DNA from 3 places in the Mesorhizobium sp. RSR565B genome. Region 1 is predicted to be linked to each of the others. Evidence: predicted binding sites of a transcription regulator. Region 1 holds the regulator's gene; each other region holds the start of a gene.
What was found. Region 1 encodes LexA, which represses DNA repair genes until DNA is damaged. Its sites were predicted from a motif close to TGTTCNNNNTGTGTTCNG; they were not measured.
Positions count from the first base shown of each region.

Region 2: ACYG9R_RS10450 (DNA recombination protein RmuC) is a predicted target of LexA. The motif match lies at 1,520-1,537, and genes of this name have one in related genera.
Region 3: recA (recombinase RecA) is a predicted target of LexA. The motif match lies at 2,024-2,041, and genes of this name have one in related genera.

Region 1 covers NZ_JBTTIE010000001.1:5,472,593-5,475,869, forward strand. Annotated here, with positions in the region: gene kynU (kynureninase) at 1-196, opposite strand, end outside; gene ACYG9R_RS26355 (GntR family transcriptional regulator) at 365-1,129, shown strand; gene lexA (transcriptional repressor LexA) at 1,334-2,116, shown strand; gene ACYG9R_RS26365 (ComEC/Rec2 family competence protein) at 2,110-3,277, opposite strand, start outside.
Region 2 covers NZ_JBTTIE010000001.1:2,168,076-2,171,352, forward strand. Annotated here, with positions in the region: gene fmt (methionyl-tRNA formyltransferase) at 1-930, opposite strand, end outside; gene def (peptide deformylase) at 936-1,466, opposite strand; gene ACYG9R_RS10450 (DNA recombination protein RmuC) at 1,570-2,823, shown strand; gene ACYG9R_RS10455 (class I SAM-dependent methyltransferase) at 2,925-3,277, opposite strand, start outside.
Region 3 covers NZ_JBTTIE010000001.1:5,695,646-5,698,922, reverse strand. Annotated here, with positions in the region: gene ACYG9R_RS27530 (pseudouridine-5'-phosphate glycosidase) at 1-802, opposite strand, end outside; gene ACYG9R_RS27525 (carbohydrate kinase family protein) at 873-1,817, opposite strand; gene recA (recombinase RecA) at 2,100-3,203, shown strand.

The DNA of each region.
Region 1 (3,277 bases):
AGGCGCGAATGAGGTCGTGCGCCCATTCCTGCGTGGCGGCCTGTTGCAATTCGCTGAAGACGGCTGGTGACGCGGCACCCAGCGAATTGCCGTCGAGATAAATCACGCCTTGCGGTAAGACAAAGCGTCCACGCATGGAGCGCAGCGGATCGGCGGCATCCATTGCTTCGATTGCAGCGAGATCGGGTGTCATCATGATCCGGCGCCCCTCCATGGACAAACGCGCGCGGCGGAGCCTGCCCGCCCAAACATGCCGGCGATCTTGAGTGGTCGCCCTTGAGCTGTCAAACATTATATATAATTCACCCATTGAAAGGCTTTGATATATAATACTCAGCCGAGCGTTTATGTCTGATGGATCACGATGCTGGATGACGAGCAGACCTCGAAGACGGAAGTGGCCTATCGCCTGCTCAGGCGCGATATTCTTGCGACCCGGCTGGCGCCTGCCGCGCCGTTGAAGCTGAGCACGCTGCGCAACACCTACGGCATCGGCTGGACGCCGTTGCGCGAGGCGCTGTCGCGGCTGGAGGCGGAACGGCTTGTGACCGCCATCAGCAACCGCGGGTTTGCGGTCGCTCCCGTCTCTCGGGCGGAGCTCGAGGATTTGGCGCGTGCGCGGCTGGTGGTCGAACTGCCCCTGCTGGTGGAATCGGTCGAGAAGGGCGACCGCGAGTGGGAAGACGCGGTCGTTGCCGCCCACTATCGTCTCTCACGGTGCGGGTCTGTTCTCGACGATCCATCGGATGATGCGGTCGACGCGTGGTACGAAAAACACGAGGCCTTCCATGCGGCGCTGCTCAGTGCCGCGACATCCAGCTGGCTGCTGCGCTTCAATGCAACGATTTCCGACCAATTGCATCGCCATCACCGCTTTCTGGGTTTGGCCCCGACGCTGCGCGCCGCCGCCGGCCGCACGGATGGGCACCGGAAGGCCGTGGCGGCCCTGCGCGACGCCGTGGCGATCGAACACCATACCGCCCTGATGGAAGCGGCCCTCGATCGCGACGTCGAACGTGCGAAAACTCTGATGACCGCTCACATCGGCTACACGCTGCGGGTCTATGCCCAGAGCGAACCCGGCGCGGATGCTGCGCAGCCCCGTCCGAAAAGGAAGCGGCGATCGTAGCCGACGACGCAGGCCACTTGTCTTCGTTTCACCCCGTTGCTGGCAACTGGGCGCAGGCGGCGCTCGCAGCGCCGAACGTTACGCTGAACAAAACGTCAACACATTCATTAAACTTTAAAAGGTTGCGGAACACAACTGGAACAGATAGTGTTTGTTCTGGGTTTGTTTTTTCTGATTCTGGTTTCAGAACCCTTGGGGGCCGCGATGCTGACGCGCAAACAACATGAGCTTCTGATGTTCATCCATGAACGCCTGAAGGAGAGCGGAATCCCGCCGTCCTTCGACGAGATGAAGGAAGCGCTCGACCTCGCCTCCAAGTCCGGCATCCACCGACTGATCACAGCGCTTGAGGAGCGCGGTTTCATTCGCCGGCTGCCGAACCGGGCGCGCGCGCTGGAAGTGCTGCGGCTACCCGACTCGATCGCACCAGGCCTCAACGCGGCGAGGAAGTTTTCGCCGAGCGTCATTCAGGGCAGTCTTGGTCAAGCCGGCCAAGGGCAAGGCGGCCAGGGACAAGGCGGGATGGGCCAAGGCGGTCTCGGCCGCCAGATCAGGCCGGGCTCGCCGTCGCGTTCGATGTCTGCCGGCAATGACGATGCCGTTTCCTCGATTTCAATCCCGGTGATGGGACGCATCGCCGCCGGCGTGCCGATCGACGCCATCCAGCATCAGACCCATTCGATCTCGGTGCCGCCCGACATGATCATGGGCGGTGAACACTACGCGCTCGAGGTCAAGGGCGATTCGATGATCGAGGCCGGCATTTTCGATGGCGACACGGTCATCATCCGCAATGCCGACACAGCCAGCCCCGGCGAGATCGTGGTGGCGTTGGTCGACGATGAGGAAGCGACCCTGAAACGCTTCCGCCGCAAGGGCGCCTCGATCGCCCTGGAAGCCGCCAACCCGGCCTACGAGACCCGCATTTTTGGACCGGACAGGGTGAAGGTGCAGGGCAAGCTTGTCGGATTGATCCGGCGCTACTGAGCCGGCTTGGGTTTGTACTTTTCACGCTGGTTGTAAGGCGGCAGGCCGCGCGCGTCGCGGGAGAAGCGGCGTTGCTCCTGCCAGGGGCGATACGGCTTGTCGACGGCGAACCGGATGGTTGGCGCTGCCGCTGCCGATTGCGGATCGAAGAAGACGGCGGCGCTGCCGTCGCGGGCCAGCTGTTTCTTCGTCACGACCAGGACCAGCGGGTCGCGGCACGGATTGTAGGCGGTGGCGTCATCGATGACGATCAGGCTCGCGAAGGCACAGGCCGGCCGCGCCGTCTTGCGGTCTTTCGCAAGAGCTACAATGGCTCCGGAAGGGTGTCGAGCGATACAGAGATCGCCGGTGCAATAGAAGGGCGAGCCGGGCGGCAGATCGAGCGGATCGAGATCGAACCGCGTATCTGTTGCCTCGAAAATCTCGGGCGGGACAATGGTTTCGGCCCGCAGCGCCCGTTTCCAATTGTCCGTGGTGAATTCGTTGGAGCGTTCGCGGTTGAGGGCGAGTTCGCCGCCACCGATCGGCATGGCCACCAAATGTGCGTCCTCGGATATGAGCACGTCGGGCGTAAGCACCTGCGGCACCGTCAACAGGCCGGCCAGCGCGAAAGGCACGGCCGCCAGCCTGAGCCAGGTGGTGGCCATGGTGGCGATGACGAGGGCGACTGCCACCAACAGCACCGAGCGGATGGAGATCAGCCCGACGGCGTCGACCGGCGAGCGCTCGGAAATCCAGGCCGATATAGCGATCATCGCCATCAGACCCTTGCCCATCACATAGAGGAACGGCCCGTCGGCGCCGAACGGCATCGCCAGTGCGCTGAGCACGGCAAAGGGCATGACGATCAACGAAACAATCGGCATCACGGCCAGATTGGCGATCAGGCTGAGCGGCGACACACGCTGAAAATGCCAGATGGCGAACAGCAAGGTTGCACTGCCGGCGATGATCGAGGTCATGGCGAGGCCGCCCATGGCCAGCGCGAATTTTCGCGACAGGAAGCCGACGAAGGAGCGCTTTGCCAGCGGCGTTCTCACCTTGTCGGCGCGGTAATCGGCCCAGCCGGCATAGGCGCCGACAAGGGCGGCTGTGGCGGCAAACGACATCTGGAAGCTGGGACCGACCACCTCGTGCGGCGACACCAGGATGACGGCAATG
Region 2 (3,277 bases), 3.3 Mb from region 1:
TTCGATCTTGGCCCCGCGCAGAAACTCCTGCGCGGCAGCAGGCTTTCCGCCCGCCCGTTGAACTTCGACCAGCCTGACCGCGCCCGACCCGCAGGCGACCGTCAGCCGGTCATCGAGAATTCCTCCCGACTCGCCCATGCTTTCAGAAAGCGTGCCTTCAGAAAGCGTCGAGCGAAGCAGTTTCAGCCGTTCCGTGCGGCCGCCGATGTCGGCCTCGCACCAGGCGCCCGGGAATGGGGACAGGCCGCGAATGTGATTGTGGACCTCCGCAGCCGGGCGCGTCCAGTCCACACGTGTCTCCGACTTATCGATTTTCCTGGCGTAGGTCACCCTGTCAGCCGCCTGCAAAGTCGATGCCAGGGTATTTGTCTCCAATCGGGACAGCGCTTCCACCATCAGCGTGGCAGCAATATTCATCAAGCGGTCGTGCAGATCGCCGGCCGTCATGTCGGGCTCTATGGCGCATTTTTCAACCAGTGCCACCGGACCGGTGTCCAGGCCCTCTTCCATGCGCATCACCATCATGCCGGTTTCGACGTCGCCGGCCATAATGGCGCGCTGGATGGGAGCTGCACCACGCCAACGCGGCAAAAGCGAGGCGTGGCCGTTGAGGCAGCCGAGGCGCGGAGCCTCCAGAATACCCTTCGGCAACAGCAAACCATACGCGACGACGACCGCGACATCGGCACGCAACGCATGGAAAGCAGCTTGCTCGGCCTCGCCCTTCAGCGACAGCGGCGTGCGCACTTCGATGCCCAGCCGCTCAGCCTCGCGCTGCACCGGCGACGGTTTCAGCTCCAGCCCGCGGCGGCCCGCGGCGCGCGGCGGCTGGGTGTAGACGGCTGCTATCTCGTGCCCGGCCTCGGCAATCGCGCGCAGCACCGGCACCGAAAACTCCGGCGTGCCCATGAAGATGACGCGAAGCGGCATCTTCCCTATCCCACCAGCTTGCCCGGCGCCTTGTCCTTGGCGAGCTTCTTGAACTTCTTGACCACCATGTCGCGCTTCAGCTTCGAGATGTGGTCGATGAACAGCACACCGTTGAGATGGTCGATCTCGTGCTGCAGGCAGGTCGCCATCAGGCCTTCGGCCTCGATCTCCTGCAGCTTGCCGTCGCGGTCGAGATATTTCACGCGCACCGAGGCGGGACGCTCGACCTCGGCGTAATAGTCCGGGATCGACAGGCAGCCTTCCTCGTAGACCGAGCGAGCGTCGGCGCTTTCGAGGATTTCGGGATTGATGAAGACATGCGGCGCCGGCGGCTCGTCTTCCTTGGCGAGGTCGATGACCAGCATGCGCAGCGGCTCGCCGATCTGGATTGCGGCCAAGCCGATGCCCGGCGCATCATACATCGTCGCCAGCATGTCGTCGGCCAGTTTGCGCAAAGGCGCGTCGACGCGTTCGACCGGTTTGGAAACCTGGCGCAGGATAGGATCGGGAAGGATGATGAGCGGCTTGATCGACATGGCGCCTCACCTAAAACGTCGCAGGAGAAGCGTCAACCGGTGCGAATCGGTCTCGTTCACGTTTTGATCTGTGCCAGGTCTGCGAATCGGCTATGCTGGCGGGATGAACGACCTGAGCACCATCCTTTCCGAACCCGTTGCCCGGCTTGGCGCCACGACGATCACGCTCGGCCATGCACTGGCCCTCGGCGCGCTGGTGTTTCTCGGCCTGTTCCTGGCGCTTGTCGTGGCGCTGTGGCGATCGGCCAAGGCGCGCACCATCGCCGCGGCGGAAGCCGCCGACCACGCCCGCGACGCCGAGGCGCGGATGGCCGGCATTTTGCAAAGCCAGGCCGAGATGCAGGGCCGCATGGGCGCCATCGCCGACGTGTTCGGCGCAAGGCAGGCCGAACTCAACCAGTCGATCGGCCAGCGCCTCGACGCCATGACCGGCAGGCTCGGTCAAACCATGACCGAACAGACCAAATCGACGCATGAGAGCCTCGCCAAACTGCAGGAACGGCTGGCGGTCATCGACACCGCGCAAGGCAACATCCAGTCGCTGGCCGGCCAGGTCGTGCAATTGCAGGCGATCCTGTCCAACAAGCAGACGCGCGGCGCCTTCGGCCAGTCGCGCATGGAGGCGATCGTCGCCGACGGCCTTCCGATGGGCGCCTACGAGTTCCAGGCAACGCTGTCAAACGGCAGCCGTCCCGACTGCCTGGTCAGGATGCCGAACGGTGCGCCGCAGCTTGCCATCGACGCCAAGTTTCCGCTGGAAGCCTGGAACGCCATCCGCGCCGCCGATGGCGCCGAACAACAGAAGATCGCGGCCCAGGCTTTCCGCCGCGACATCGAAATTCACGTCCGCGATATCTCGGAAAAATACCTGATCCAGGGCGAGACGCAGGACACCGCCTTCATGTTCGTGCCGTCGGAATCGGTGTTCGCCGAAATCCACGAGAATTTCGACGCCGTGGTCCAGAAGGCGCACCGGGCGCGTGTCATCATCGTCTCGCCGTCGCTTTTGATGCTGTCGATCCAGGTCATCCAGGCCATCCTCAAGGACGCCCGCATGCGCGAACAGGCGCATCTGATCCAGGGCGAGGTGATCCGGCTGATGGAGGACGTCGCGCGCGTCGACGAACGCGTGCGCCGGTTGCAGACGCATTTTGGCCAGTCGGCCAAGGATATCGACGAGATACTGGTGTCGACGTCGAAGGTGACCAAGCGCGGCCAAAAGATCGAAGCGCTGGAGTTTGGCGAAAGCGAAGCCGAAGTGCGCGGTGGCGGCCCCGCCAAGGCCGAAGCCGGGGTGCGGGTGGCGGATTCCAAGACGGGGCAGCTCAGGCTACGTGTCGTCGAAGGCGACGATTAAAGCGCGTCGCGCTGAACGGATTCATACAACGCGCTTTAAAAGTCTTTGTTTTGATGCATGTCGTTGTCCCAGAACCGCGGCACACTTCTGGGCGCCATGCATTAGACCGTAGCCACGATCACGTGCGCCTGGATCTTGGCCGCAACCTCGCCGCTGCCGTGTCTGGCTGCAATCACGGACGCGGCGTGATCGGTTGCGGCTTCCAGTTTTCCTCTAGCCTCGATTTCGTTGCGAAGCGGAGTTCCCTGGCAATAGGCAACCGCCGGAAGGAGCGGCGAGGAGGCACGGCTTTGTTCGGCCCTCGTGTCGATCACCACACGGGAGAAACCTGCGGCTTCCAACTCGCCGCGGATCAATGCAGTGTCATTGTAGCCGTGCGGCGTGCGGGCGAGAAAGCGGGGCGGATCGTTCGGAAAAATCTCCGCAAGAGCATTCGTCACATCATTGGCGAATA
Region 3 (3,277 bases), 220 kb from region 1:
TCACCGCCTTTCCGGTCACATTCTGCACTTCCGCCGCCTTCTGCGCGGCCTCGATATAGCCGGCCATCTCGTCGGCCGGAATTTCATCGTCCTGCGGCACCGGGTTGGCGATCAGCATGCCGCCGACCAGGCCAAGTGCCGCCCTGGTCTTGTAGAAATGCGCGATCTCTTCCGGTCTGTGCAGGGTCAGCGGCGCGCGGAACGGCGAATGCCGCGACCAGAAGGCCGGCATCGTCTCGCAGCCATGGCCAATCACCGGCACGCCGCGCGTCTCCAGCACTTCAAGCGTCTTTTCGATGTCGAGGATCGCCTTGGCGCCGGCCGAGACGACGATGACCGGCGTGCGCGCCAACTCGTCGAGATCGGCCGAGATGTCGAAGCTCTTTTCCGCGCCCTTGTGGACGCCGCCAATGCCGCCGGTGGCGAACACCTTTATCCCGACCATGTCAGCGGCGATCATGGTGGCGGCGACCGTGGTGCCGCCGGTGCGGCCTTGCGCCACCGCAAAGCCGAGATCGGCGCGCGACAGCTTCATGGCATCGCCGGTCATGGCCAGCGACTCGCGCTCGCCGTCGGACAGTCCGATCTTGATGCGGCCGGCGACCACGGCGATCGTCGCCGGCACCGCGCCATTGTCCAGGATTATCTTTTCGACATTGGCGGCCATGGCGCCATTGTCGGGGTAAGGCATGCCATGGGTGATGATGGTGCTCTCCAGCGCCACGACCGGGCGGCCAGCGGCGAGCGCCTCGGCCACGGGCGCGTGGAGGTCGATCAAGAGGCGGGCGCTTTGCGGTGTCATGATGGTCTCCGATCCGGAGATCCGCGCGTCCGCTTGGACGTCGCGCTCCGGCAATGGCAATTGGCCGCCCTCATGCCATTTCCTGCGCGTCGGGCACAAGAGCCAGTGCCTCGGTGAAGGTCGCGGCGGTGAAGGCCGGCACGGCATCCGAACTTTCGATGGCGAGCGTCGCCGCGGCAACGCCTTCGCGGAGGGCCTGGCGCAATGCCAGGCCGCGCAGCAGGGCAGCGATGGTGGCGCCGGCCAGCGCGTCGCCGGCGCCGGTGACGTCGGCGACTTTTCTCGGCGCCGGCGGCAGGATAGAGAAGGCGCCGGCTTCGTCGAATCCCAGCACCGGCCCGTCGCCCGCCGTCACCACGCCACTGGTGAGGCCGCTGCAGCGCAGTCCGTCGACGGTCTCGCGCTCGGTGGCATTGGCATCGACGCCGGCCAGCACCATGGCCTCGCGCCGGTTCATGAAGACCTGCGCGAGTTCCTTCAGCACCGGTATCAGCCGCACCACCTTGGCCGGCGAAATGGCAATGGCGAACACCGGCTTGCCGGCGGCGACCCCCACCAGCCGCTCCAGCGCCGTTGATGGCAGATTGGCGTCGCAGAGCACCGCATCGGCCTCGGCGACCACCTCGCGCACCTTGGAGCGGCGGATCTGCTTGGGGAACGCCAAATCGTAGAGCGCCATGTCGGCAAAGCCGGTGATCAGCTCGCCATCCCTGTCGATCAGCGCGGTGTAGCTCGGCGTCGTGCGGTCGAGGAAAACCGCCGACAGGTCGGCAATGCCGGAGTCGGCGATGGCGCGCGCAACCGTCTCGGCCGAGGCATCGCCGCCGCGCACCGACAAAAGCGAGGCCGAGACGCCGCGCCGCACCAGGCTGCGCAGCGCGTTGAAGACGCCGCCGCCGACATCCTCGCGCATCGTGCCGGGGTTGGACGCCGCGGGCACGTACGTGCCCGACACCTGGCCGCGGCGATCGATATGGGCGCCGCCCACCGCCAGTATCTTTGCTGATTTCACCATGCCGGCGATATGACCTTTGTTTTTCGAACCGGACAAGCGCTAGGCTGTGCGACGGAGCTTCGCAGGCGAGCCGGCGATTCGGCCGATCGAAACAGCCGGAGCATCTGGCCCAATGGTGGATACATCCGGAAACGAAACCATGAGACAAAAAAAGAACAGATCCGGATAAAGATTGCTTTTCAGATATTTGACCCCTCTTGCCAAACGAGAACAAAAGTAGTACAAAATGGGCAGGGATTACGGATTGTCCGGCCTTCATTGACGACCAAGGGGTGATGTATCATGGCTCAGAATTCTTTGCGGCTTGTAGAGGACAAAGCGGTGGACAAATCAAAGGCTCTGGACGCGGCGCTGTCGCAAATCGAGCGCGCCTTCGGCAAGGGCTCGATCATGCGGCTTGGCGCCAACGAGCAGGTCGTCGAGATCGAAACCGTGCCGACCGGATCGCTGGGCCTCGACATCGCGCTTGGCGTCGGCGGCCTGCCGCGCGGCCGCATCGTCGAGATCTACGGGCCGGAAAGCTCGGGCAAGACGACACTGGCGCTGCACACAGTTGCCGAAGCCCAGAAGAAAGGCGGTATCTGCGCCTTCGTCGATGCCGAGCACGCACTCGATCCGGTCTATGCCCGCAAGCTCGGCGTCGATCTGGAAAACCTCTTGATCTCGCAGCCGGACACCGGCGAGCAGGCGCTGGAAATATGCGACACGCTGGTGCGTTCAGGCGCCATCGACGTGCTGGTCGTCGATTCGGTGGCGGCGCTGACGCCGCGCGCCGAAATCGAAGGCGAGATGGGCGATTCTCTGCCCGGTCTTCAGGCGCGTCTGATGAGCCAGGCGCTGCGCAAGCTGACCGCCTCGATCTCGCGCTCCAACACCATGGTCATCTTCATCAACCAGATCCGCATGAAGATCGGCGTCATGTTCGGTTCGCCCGAAACCACGACCGGCGGCAACGCGCTGAAATTCTACGCTTCGGTGCGCCTCGACATCCGCCGCATCGGCTCGGTCAAGGACCGCGACGAGGTCGTCGGCAACCAGACCCGCGTCAAGGTCGTCAAGAACAAGCTGGCGCCGCCCTTCAAGGTGGTCGAGTTCGACATCATGTATGGCGAGGGCGTCTCCAAGACCGGCGAACTGGTCGATCTCGGCGTCAAGGCCGGCGTGGTCGAGAAGTCGGGCGCCTGGTTCTCCTACAATTCGCAGCGTCTCGGCCAGGGTCGCGAAAACGCCAAACTGTTCCTGCGCGACAATCCCGACACGGCGCGCGAGATCGAACTTGCGCTGCGGCAGAATGCCGGGCTGATCGCCGAGAAATTTCTTGAAAATGGCGGCCCCGAGCGCGGCGAAAGCGACGACGGCTTCGAGGAAGAATCCGGCGCCATGTAGGGCACGGCCAGAGTTCGGCCATAAATCCAGTCTATTATCCGATGCTTAAGTAACCGAGTTCTTTAGTATTGCGT